2 regions of the Amycolatopsis thailandensis genome follow, and region 1 is predicted to be linked to the other one. Evidence: riboswitches for the same ligand, from Rfam matches in the RefSeq annotation. Region 1 holds a riboswitch; the other holds the start of a gene.
The links. Region 1 has a riboswitch for cobalamin ahead of metE (5-methyltetrahydropteroyltriglutamate--homocysteine S-methyltransferase). Riboswitches for the same ligand answer to the same signal wherever they lie in the genome.

Region 2: another riboswitch for cobalamin. It lies ahead of ACFWMR_RS09185 (CoA-acylating methylmalonate-semialdehyde dehydrogenase); the one in region 1 lies ahead of metE (5-methyltetrahydropteroyltriglutamate--homocysteine S-methyltransferase).

Annotation. Positions count from the first base shown of each region.
Region 1 is NZ_JBHXJK010000026.1:41,459-47,208, forward strand. Features, by position in the region: gene metE (5-methyltetrahydropteroyltriglutamate--homocysteine S-methyltransferase) at 1-2,119, opposite strand, end outside; cobalamin riboswitch at 2,221-2,441, opposite strand; gene ACFWMR_RS13160 (TetR/AcrR family transcriptional regulator) at 2,485-3,048, opposite strand; gene ACFWMR_RS13165 (ketopantoate reductase family protein) at 3,139-4,101, shown strand; gene ACFWMR_RS13170 (ribonucleotide-diphosphate reductase subunit beta) at 4,162-5,250, opposite strand; gene ACFWMR_RS13175 (ribonucleoside-diphosphate reductase subunit alpha) at 5,317-5,750, opposite strand, start outside.
Region 2 is NZ_JBHXJK010000016.1:85,938-91,687, reverse strand. Features, by position in the region: gene prpB (methylisocitrate lyase) at 1-198, opposite strand, end outside; gene ACFWMR_RS09195 (MmgE/PrpD family protein) at 198-1,679, opposite strand; gene ACFWMR_RS09190 (short-chain fatty acyl-CoA regulator family protein) at 1,815-3,215, shown strand; cobalamin riboswitch at 3,241-3,426, shown strand; gene ACFWMR_RS09185 (CoA-acylating methylmalonate-semialdehyde dehydrogenase) at 3,584-5,083, shown strand; gene ACFWMR_RS09180 (acyl-CoA dehydrogenase family protein) at 5,091-5,750, shown strand, end outside.

The DNA of each region.
Region 1 (5,750 bases):
TGACCTCGTCGACGTCGGGGACGCGCGGCGAGTGGATGTCGTAGACACCCGGCCCGACGCCGCGGCCGAAGCCCGCCGAGCCGAGGTCGGTGACGACCTCCATCTTCGACCGCGCGGCCTCGATGCTGGTGACGTCGGCGTCCAGCGCGTCGATCGCCTTGACCACCTCACCGAACTCCGAATAGCACATGTGCGTGTGGATCTGTGTCGCGTCGGAGATCCCGGACGTCGCCAGCCGGAACGACGAAACCGCCCAGGCGAAGTACGCCTCGTGCGCCGCGGCACGCAGGGGGAGCAGTTCCCGCAGCGCCGGTTCATCGACCTGGATGACGCGGATGCCCGCCGCTTGCAGGTCGTGCACCTCGTCGCGGATGGCCAGCGCCACCTGGCGGGCGGTCTCGCCCAGTGGCTGGTCGTCGCGGACGAACGACCACGCCAGGATCGTCACCGGCCCGGTCAGCATCCCCTTGACGGGCTTCGAGGTCAGGCTCTGCGCGTAGCGGGCCCACTCGACGGTCATCGGCTCCGGACGGGAGACGTCGCCGTACAGGATCGGTGGCCGCACACACCGCGAACCGTAGGACTGCACCCAGCCGAAGTCGGTGGCCGCGAACCCGGCGAGCCGCTCGGCGAAGTACTGCACCATGTCGTTGCGCTCGGGTTCGCCGTGCACCAGCACGTCCAGGCCCAGGTCCTCCTGTAGCCGGATGACGTGCTCGATCTCCGCCTTCATCGCGGCCTCGTAGCCCGCGTCGTCCAGCGAACCCGCCTTGTGCGCGGCCCGGGCCTTGCGGACCTCGGTGGTCTGCGGGAACGAGCCGATCGTCGTGCTCGGCAACGGCGGCAGCTCCAGCGCGGCCTGCTGTGCCGCCGCGCGCTGAGCGTAGGGGGAGCGGACGGTGTCGTCCGGCCGCAGCGCCTCCAGCCGGGCACGCACGCCCGCGTCGGTCAGGTCGGCCGCGGTGGCGCGGTCCGCGACCACGGCACGGGCGGCTTCGAGATCGACGCCGTCCTCTTTCAACGCGCGGCCGAGCAGGACGACCTCGTCGACCTTCTGCTTGGCGAAGGCGAGCCAGCCCTTCAGGCGCGGGTGGAGTCCGTCCTCCCTTTCGACGTCGTAAGGCACGTGCAGCAGGGAGCACGACGTCGAGACGCTGACCGACTTCGCGGTGCCGAGCAGCGTCGCCGCCCGGCTGAGCGCGCGGGCCGGGTCGGTGCGCCAGACGTTGCGCCCGTCCACGACCCCGGCCAGGACCTCCTTGTCGCGCAAGGCGGGTTCGGCCGCGACGGCGTCCACAAAGGACTCGTCGGTGACCAGGTCGACAGCGACCGCGTCGATCGGGGAGCGGGCCAGCACGCCGAGACCGCGGCCGAGGCCGCCGAAGTACCCGGCGACCAGGATCTTCGGCCGCGCGGTCGCTTTCGCGAGCCGGTGATAGGCGCGGATGAGGGCGTTGAGTTCCTGCTCGGTGCGATCTCCCGCGAACGCGGGCTCGTCGAACTGGACCCACTCGACGCCTTCGTCATGCAGGCGCCGCAGCAGCTCGACGTAGTCGTCGAGGAGGTTGTCGAGCAGGTCCAGCGGGCGGAAGCCCTCCGGGGCGCTCTCGGCCGCCTTCGCGAGCAGCAGGAACGTCACCGGGCCCACCAGCACCGGCCGCGTCTCGACGCCGATCGCGCGGGCCTCGCGGTACTCGTCCAGCGGCTTCGCGCCGGTGAGCGAGAACGTCGTGTCCGGGCCGAGTTCGGGGACGATGTAGTGGTAGTTCGTGTCGAACCACTTCGTCATCTCCATCGCCGGCGCGTCCTGAACCCCGCGGGCGGCGGCGAAGTAGGTGTCGAGTGGCGAAAGACCGAGCGTCGTGAAGCGTTCCGGCAGCGCCCCGAACAGCTCGGCGGTGTCGAGCACCTGGTCGTAGTGGGAGAACGTGTTGGACGGGACGGAATCCAGCCCCGCGTCCTTGAGTTCCCGCCAGGTGCGGGTGCGCAGCGCGCGGCCGGTGTCCAGCAGTTCGGCCTCGTCGATCTTGCCCGCCCAATAGCGTTCGAGTGAACGCTTGAGTTCCCGGTCCGGTCCGATCCGGGGGTAGCCCAGCACTGTCGTGCCGATTTCGGTCACAGCTCTCTCCTCGCGAGCTTGTCGTCGGAGCCCGGAGCGCGCGCAGGAGTGACCGCCGTTCGGTCGTGCCCATCCCACGAGGCCCGGACTCACGCACGCCGTCGGCGCGCGTACCACGGGCAGGTCTTCGGACTCGTGGGCGACGTACTCGCTCCTACCGGCCGTCGCTTCCCGGGTGCCATACCCAGTGCTTTACCGTGTCTCGCACGGTGACGGCTTTCGTTCCCACATACCGCTGCGGGGCAGTCCCGGATTCTCACCGGGTTCCCTGTTACCTCGACCGGCCTGGAGGGCCGGGCGAACCAGTAGCACTCCGGAGCGTACTCAGGCCCGCTACGGGGTCGCTGGAATGTGAGAAAAGTCTGTCACCGGCGCAGCCCGTCCAGCACGAGGGTGATGACGCCGTCGGCCTCGGCCCGCCACTCGGGGCGGTCATGGGCCGCACCGATCCCGTGCAGCGCCATCATCACGGCACCGGCGTCCACGTCGTCGCGAACGGCGCCGTCCCGCACCGCGTCGGCCACGAGGGCGGTGACCGCCTCCTCCAGCGCCCGGCTGCCCTCGGCGAGGGCGCCCGAACGGTCGGCCATGAGGGTGGCCAGCGTCCTGGCCAGGCCGGCATGGGCGCCTAGGTGGTCGACCATGTCGCGAAGGAAGGTCGCCAAGGCTTCCGCCGGGGGAAGGGTGGCCTGGAGCTGTCGGGCGCGGTCGCACAGCGCGGCGACTTCCCCGTGGTAGACCGCCTCGGCCAGCGCCTCCCTGGTGGGGAAGTGGCGATAGAGCGTGCCCGTGCCCACGCCTGCCAGGCAGGCGAAGTCGTCGAAGCGCAGATCGAAGAAGCATCCGGCCTGGAAGATCTCCCGGGCCTTCGCGAGGAGGGCCTCGCGCTTGCGCCGGGCGTCGGCCCGCAGCGGCTTGTCGGCGGTCATGCGCTCCCTCGCGTTGACAAGTGGAGAGCATCTCCATATTTTCGAAAGTGGAGATAATCTCCAAATCGATCGTACCCCGTGAGGTCCAGCTTGAAGATCCTGATGTTCGGCCGAGGCGTGATCGCCACCATCTACGGCTGGGCCCTGCGGAAGGCGGGACATGACGTCGAGTTCTACGTCCGGCCGGGCCGCGCGGCGACGTACGGGGACTCGGTGGACCTCGACCTGTTCGACACGCGGCGCCGGATATGGGGGCAGCGTGTCGTCGAGAAGTGGCCGGTGCGCCTCCGCGAAACGCTGGAGCCGGACCACGACTTCGACCTGATCGTGCTCAGCGTTTCGCACCACCGCCTGCCGGAGGCGACGGCTTTCCTGGCCCCGCGTGTCGGCCGGGCCACGGTGCTGGTCTTCGGCAACGTCTGGACCGAGCCGGCGGCCGCGATCGGCCCGCTCCCTCTCGACCGCATCGCCTGGGGCTTTCCCCAGGCCGGTGGCGGTTTCGACGCGGACGGCGTGCTCCGCGGGATGCTGATGCCGTCGGTCGTCTTCGGCACCCTCGACCGGCCCCCGACCGATCGGGAGCGAGCCGTGCGCCAGGCGTTTCGCGAGGCCGGGCTCCGGATCAAGGAGCGCCCCGACTTCCGCGGCTGGCTGTGGGTCCATTTCGCGTCGGACGCGGGCCTGCTCTCGCAAGGCCTGCGGCTGGGTTCCCTGTCCCGGCTGGCCGGGTCGAGGAGCGACTTGCGCGAGGGGTTGCTGAACGGCCGTGAACTACTGCCGCTTCTCGAGGCGCGCGGACTCGACCTGCGACGTCATCGGGTCGGTTTGCTGCCGTTCCGGGCGCCCACCTGGCTGACGGCCCCCGTTCTCGCCTGGCTGACCGCTCATGTCGCGCCGGCGCGCGTGAGCATCACGGCGCACTCCGATCCCGACGCCGAGGAGCCGCGTGAAGTCTGCCGGGACACCTTGGCAGAAGCGCGCCGATTGGGCGTCCCGGTGCCGCGGTTGGAAGCGGCGGAACCGCACTTCGCCCGAGGCCCCGCAAGTACATGAAGGCCCCCTTCCTGTACCTAGGCGCAAGGAAGGGGGCCTTCATGTACTACGGACGGACGGTCAGTCCCAGTCGAGGGCGCCACCGGACTGGTACTCGATGACGCGGGTCTCGAAGAAGTTCTTCTCCTTCTTCAGGTCCATCGCCTCCGACATCCACGGGAACGGGTTCTCCGTCTCGCCGAAGATCGGCTGGAGACCGATCTGCTGGGCGCGGCGGTCGGTGATGAAGTGCATGTACTGCTCGATCAGCTCGGCCGAGAGGCCCAGCATGCCGCGCGGCATGGTGTCGCGGGCGTAGGCGACCTCGAGCTCGCAGGCCTCGGTCAGCATGCCGCGGATCTCCGCCTGGAACTCGTCGGTCCACAGGTGCGGGTTCTCGATCTTGATCTGGTTGATGCAGTCGATGCCGAAGTTCAGGTGGATCGACTCGTCGCGCAGGATGTACTGGTACTGCTCGGCGATGCCGATCATCTTGTTCCGGCGGCCGAGCGACAGGATCTGCGCGAAACCGGTGTAGAACCACATGCCCTCGAAGATCACGTAGAACGCGACCAGGTCACGCAGGAAGTTCTGGTCGGCCTCGGGGGTGCCGGTCTCGAAGTCCGGGTTCTCCAGGTTCTGCGTGTACTTGAGCGCCCACGCGTCCTTCTCCGAGATGGAGGGGACTTCGCGGTACATGTTGAACAGCTCGCCCTCGACCAGGCCGAGGCTCTCGCAGATGTACTGGAAGGTGTGCGTGTGCACGGCCTCCTCGAACGCCTGGCGCAGCAGGTACTGGCGGCATTCGGGGTTGGTGATCTGGCGGTACACCGCGAGCACGATGTTGTTGGCCACCAGCGACTCCGCGGTGGCGAAGAAGCCCAGGTTGCGCTTGAGCATGGTGCGCTCGTCCTCGGTGAGGCCGTCGGGCGACTTCCACAGCGCGATGTCGGCCTGCATGGCGACCTCGGTCGGCATCCAGTGGTTGTTGCAGCCGGCGAGGTACTTCTCCCACGCCCAGGTGTACTTCATCGGCAGCAGCTGGTTGACGTCGGCGCGGGCGTTGATCATCCGCTTGTCGTCGACGTTGATGCGGGCGGCGCCGACTTCGATCTCACCGAGACCGGTGGCGTCGGTGGAAGCGTCAAAGGTGGTCATAGAGCGGCTCACTTCACGAGTGGGGGGTCGTGAGTGGTAAGGACGGTTCTAACCGTCCTTACCACTCACGAGGATGTCTTACTGGCAGGCTTCGCAGTCCGGGTCGTCGATCCGGCAGGCGGCGCCGTCGGTGGCGACGAAGTCGACGTCCGAGACCTGCGGCATCTCCTTCGGCTCCGGCTTGGCGGCGGGAGCCGGGGCCGGGGCGGTCACCGGCACGGCCGGGACAGCGGCGGCCGGCGACGGCGAGACCGCGGCGGTGGCCGACGGAGCGGGCGAAGCGGCGGGAGCCGGGGCAGGAGCGGCAGGCTTGGATGTGGCGGGGGCCGGGGTGGCCGAGACCGCGTTCAGCTTGCCGTCGGTGCCGCGCAGGGTGCTCTTCTCCACGTGCGTCGCGGACCGCGCCCGCAGGTAGTACGTGGTCTTGAGGCCCTTGTGCCAGGCGTAGCGGTACAGCTCGTCGAGCTTGCGGCCGCTGGGTGCCGCGATGTACAGGTTCAGCGACTGCGCCT
Region 2 (5,750 bases), on a different contig from region 1:
GGTCAGTCCGATGTCGGGCAGTCCGAGGTCCGCCGAAAGGACGGCGCCGGAGATGTAGACACCCTCGAAGCCACGGCGCTCGATCAGTTTGGCGCTCAATGGATTGAAGGCGCCGGGAAACCGTTGAAGCATCCCGGAATTCAGTCCGGCGCGGAAGGCGCTCCGCTTCTGCGCGGCGGAGGGAGCGGCGTGCAGCATCAGAAGATCCCCTTGCTCTTCGGCGCGGCGTCGAGTCCGGCCGGGAGCGCGATCCCGGCGACCTCGGCCGCGTCCAGTTCCGCGAGCCGGGTGACCGTGTCGAGGAACCGGTCTTGGTCGGCGGTGGCGATCACCCCGTCGGCGAGCGTACGGAACTTGGCGATGTACTGCTCGCGGGCGAACGGTCGCGCCCCGGCCGGGTGAGCGTCCGCGACGGCGATCTCGTCGGACAGTACGGTGCCGTCGGCCAGCGTGATCTCGACTCGGCCGCCGAATGCCGGCTCGGGCGCGTGATAGCGGCGAGTCCACTCGGGATCCTCGACGGTGGCGACCTTCCGCCAGAGCCCGACCGTGTCCGGCCGGGTCGCGCGTGCCCTGTCGTAGGACCGTTCGTGGTGCCAGGCGCCGTCTTGCAGGGCGACCGCGAAGATGTACGGGATCGAGTGGTCGAGCGTTTCCCGGCTGGCCCGCGGATCGTACTTCTGCGGATCTCCGGAACCGGAGCCGATCACGTGATGCGTGTGATGACTGGTGTGGATGAGGATCCGCTCGATCTCGCCGGAATCGCCGATCCTCGGGCCGAGCCGTCGTGCGAGGTCGATCAGCGCCTGGCTCTGGTACTCGGCCGAGTGTTCCTTGGTGTAAGTGTCCAGAATGGACTGCTTCGGCTCGCCGGGTGCCGGCAGCGGCACCGTGTACTCGGCGCCGGGCCCGCTCAGCAGCCACGCGATGAAACCGTCCTCACCTTCGTAGATCGGGCTCGGCGCGCCTTCACCACGCATCACCCTGTCGACGGCCTCGATCGCGGCCTTGCCCGCGAACGCCGGGGCGTACGCCTTCCAGGAAGAGATCTCGCCCTTCCGGGACTGGCGGGTCGTCGTCGTGGTGTGCAGTGCCTGCCCGATGGCCTGGTGGACGGTTTCCGTGTCGAGGCCCAGGAGCGCGCCGAGACCGCCCGCGACCGACGGGCCGAGGTGGGCGATGTGGTCGATCTTGTGCTCGTGCAGGCAGATCCCGCGGACGAGGTTCACCTGGAGCTCGTACCCGGCGACGATCCCGCGCAGCAGGTCCGCGCCGGTGCGCCCGGTGTGCTGGGCGACCGCGAGGATCGGCGGGATGTTGTCGCCGGGATGCGAATAGTCAGCGGCGAGGAAGGTGTCGTGATAGTCCAGTTCCCGCACCGCGACTCCATTGGCCCAGGCCGCCCATTCCGGTGAATACCGTCCTTCGACGCCGAAGACCGCCGCTCCCGGCTTACCGGCATGGGCCAGCGCCTGGTCGCGGGCGGAGCCGACCGGACGCCGGGTCAGCGACGCGGCGGCCACGGCGGCGTTGTCGATCACACGGTTGATCACCATGTCGGCGACCTCGGAGGTGACCGGAACGTCGTCGGTGGCGACGGCGGCGAGCTTCCACGCGAGCTGGCCCTCGCGGGAAAGCGACTCGGCGGAGCGGTGGGTGCGGACGGTGTGGTCGATCATGGTTCCCCTCGGTTGTGAACCTCGTGGCGCTCTGCCTCTGAGCGTGGCAGCTTCAGGAAGTCCTTGCCACCACTCGACCCTGTGAAGCTTTGTGAACGTTCGCGCCCTCCTTGTCAATGTTGTTACAGTCCGCTTGTGGAGAAGATGTACGCGGGCGCTCGCCTGCGCCAGCTGCGCGAAGACCGGTCCATGACCCAATCCGAGCTGGCCAGACTGCTGGAGATCTCGCCGAGCTATGTCAACCAGCTCGAACACAACGGCCGGCCGCTCACCCTGCCGGTGCTGCTCAAGCTCACCGAGACCTTCGGCGTCGACACGGAGTTCTTCGCCGCCCGCGACACCGCACGGCTGATCGCCGACGTACGCGAAGTGTTCGACGACAACACCGTCAGCGGTGCGATCTCCGCCGGCGAGGTCGACGCGCTGACCACCACGCTGCCCGAGGTGGCGCGGACTCTCGTCGCGCTGCATCGCCGTTACCGGGAGGCGGTGGAGAACGTCGCCACCCTGGTGACCGAGCAAGGACTGGACCGCTCGACGGCGCAGCAGCCGCACGAGGAGATCCGCGACTGGTTCTACCTGCGCCGCAACCATGTCGCCGAACTCGACGCCCCAGCCGAGAAGCTCGCCGCGGAACTGCGGCTCCACCCGGGCGAGGTCCGAAGTGGACTGGCGACCGGCCTGCTGGAGCGCCACGGCGTCAAGGTCACCGCCGAATCCCTCGGCCCCGACCAGCACCACTTCGACCCACGCCGCAAAACCCTGCGGCTCTCCCCCGCGCTGCGCCCCGGCCAGGCCGCGTTCCGGCTCGCGTCGGAACTGGCGCTGTTGGAAGCGGGCGAGGTGATCGACCGGCTCGTCGAAGACGGGAAGTTCAGCGGCGACACCGCGAGGCGGCTCGCGCGGATCGGCCTGGCCAACTACTTCGCGGGCGCTGTCGTGCTGCCGTACCGCGTGTTCCTCGGCGCGGCGGAGCGGTATCGCTACGACATCACCCGGCTGTCCGACCACTTCGGCGTCGGTTTCGAGACGGTCTGCCATCGGCTGTCCACTTTGCAGCGTCCGGGAACACGCGGCGTGCCGTTCTCGTTCGTCCGGGTCGATCGTGCGGGCAACATCTCGAAACGCCAGTCCGCCACCGGTTTCCACTTCTCCCGTGTCGGCGGCTCGTGTCCACTGTGGATCGTCTACGAGGCTTTCGGGTCACCGGGCCGGATCCTCACCCAGATCGCCGAACTCCCGGACGGCAAAAAGTACTTCTGGCTCGCCCGCACCGTCTCCCGCGCCGCGGGCGGGCACGGTGACCCCGGCAAGACGTTCGCGATCGGGCTCGGATGCGAACTCCGGCACGCCAAGCGGCTCGTCTACTCCGACGGCCTCGCGCTCGGCACCGGCGCGGCCGTCACCCCGATCGGGATGGGCTGCAAGGTCTGCGAGCGGCCCGCCTGCCCACAGCGCGCCTTCCCGGCGATCGGGAAGCCGATGCGGGTCGACGAGCATTCGTCCAGTCTGCTGCCGTATCCACCGCTCGGCTGAGGCCTACGCCACAACCTCGACATAGTCGGACTTCCTACTTTATGGTGTCCACAGGTCTGCGGTGCAGGGAAGCCGGTGAGAATCCGGCGCGGTCCCGCCACTGTGACCGGGGAGCGGCGCTCCCGCAGAGAAGGCCACTGGCGCGAGCCGGGAAGGCCGGAGCCGCCGCGGATCCGGGAGCCAGGATACCGGCCGCAGATGTCCGTGTTCGTCCACGAGGATGGAGCTGAACGCATGCGGATTCTTCCTGCCTGCGCGAAAGTCGCCGACCCGCCACCACCCCGGCGGTAAGTCGTCGTACTCCCCTGCCCGGCCGCCGATCGCGGTCCCGGGCGGCTCCGTCCTGCGCACTTTCGGAAAGGGCATCCATGAGCACCGAACTCAGTCACTTCGTCGGCGGCAAGCCGGTACCGGGCACGTCCGGCCGGTTCGCCGACGTCTTCGACCCCAGCACCGGCGCCGTCCAGGCCCGGGTCCCGCTCGCCTCGGCCGCCGAGGTCTCCGATGTGGTCTCCGACGCGGCGCAGGCCCAGCTCGACTGGGCCCGCTGGAACCCGCAGAAGCGGGCCCGGGTGCTGATGAAATTCGTCGACCTCGTCCGCGCCGAAGAGGACTCCCTCGCCCGGTTGCTCGCCTCCGAGCACGGCAAGACCGTCCCCGACGCGCGCGGTGACATCCAGCGTGGTCTCGAAGTGGTCGAGTTCGCCATCGGCATCCCGCACCTGCTCAAAGGCGAATACAGCGACAGCGCGGGCACCGGCATCGACGTCTACTCGATGCGGCAGCCGCTCGGCGTGGTCGCCGGGATCACTCCGTTCAACTTCCCCGCGATGATCCCGCTGTGGAAGGCCGCCCCGGCGATCGCCTGCGGGAACGCCTTCGTGCTCAAGCCGTCCGAACGCGATCCGTCGGTCCCGCTGCGGCTGGCCGAGCTCTTCCTCGAAGCCGGTCTGCCGCCGGGTGTGTTCAACGTGGTCAACGGCGACAAGGAGGCCGTCGACGCGCTGCTGACCGATCCCCGCGTCGAAGCCGTCGGCTTCGTCGGCTCGTCGTCGATCGCCGAGTACATCTACACGACCGCCGCCGCGCACGGGAAACGCGCGCAGTGCTTCGGCGGCGCCAAGAACCACCTGATCGTGATGCCGGACGCCGACCTCGACCAGGTCGTCGACGCGCTGATCGGCGCCGGTTACGGCTCCGCCGGCGAACGCTGCATGGCGATCTCTGTCGCCGTCCCGGTCGGCGAGGCCACCGCCGACGCGCTGGCCGCCCGGCTGACCGAGCGGGTCAAGACATTGAAGGTCGGCGCCTCGCTCGACGAGACGGCCGACTTCGGGCCGCTGGTGACCGCCGAGGCCGTCCAGCGTGTCCGCGACTACATCGACGTCGGCGTCGCCGAAGGGGCGAAACTGCTCGTCGACGGCCGCGGGACCACTGTGGACGGTCACGAGAACGGCTTCTTCCTCGGCGGCTGCCTGTTCGACCACGTCACCGCTGACATGCGGATCTACCGCGAGGAGATCTTCGGTCCGGTCCTGTCGATCGTCCGCGCCGCCGACTACGAAGAGGCACTCCGGCTGCCCAGCGAGCACGAGTACGGCAACGGCGTCGCGATCTTCACCCGTGACGGTGACACCGCCCGCGACTTCACCTCGCGCGTGAACACCGGCATGGTCGGGGTCAACGTGCCTATCCCGGTGCCGATCGCCTACCACACCTTCGGCGGCTGGAAGCGCTCCGGCTTCGGCGATCTCAACCAGCACGGACCGGACTCGATCCGCTTCTACACCAAGACCAAGACAGTCACTTCGCGCTGGCCTTCCGGCACCAAGGAAGGCGCCAGCTTCGTCATCCCGACGATGAGCTGAGGCCACGATGAGACTGACCGACGAACAGCGCGCCCTGCGCGAGACCGCGGCGGAGTTCGCCGCGGAACACCTCGCCCCGCACGCGATCGAATGGGACCAGGCCAAGCATTTCCCGGTCGACGTCCTGCGCAAGGCCGCCCAGCTGGGCATGGGCGGCGTCTACCTGCCCGAAGAGCTCGGAGGCTCCGCTCTCGGACGGCTCGACGGCGTCCTCGTCTTCGAGGCACTCGCCACCGGCTGCCCGTCGCTGGCCGCGTACATCTCCATTCACAACATGGTCGCGACCATGATCGACAAGTTCGGTGACGACTCCCAGCGCCACCGATACCTGCCTCGCCTGTCCACTATGGACGCCCTCGGCAGCTACTGCCTGACCGAACCGGACGCGGGTTCCGACGCGGCCGCGCTCTCCACTCGTGCCCGCCGCGACGGCGACGAATACGTGCTCGACGGGGTCAAGCAGTTCATCTCCGGCGCGGGCACGTCGGACGTCCACGTCGTGCTCGCCCGCACCGGCGGCCCCGGCGCGCGCGGGATCTCGGCGTTCATCGTCGAACGGGACACGCCCGGCGTTTCCTTCGGTCCCAACGAAATCAAGATGGGCTGGAACGCCCAGCCCACCCGGCAGGTGATCTTCGAAGGCGCCCGAGTCCCGGCTTCCGCGCTC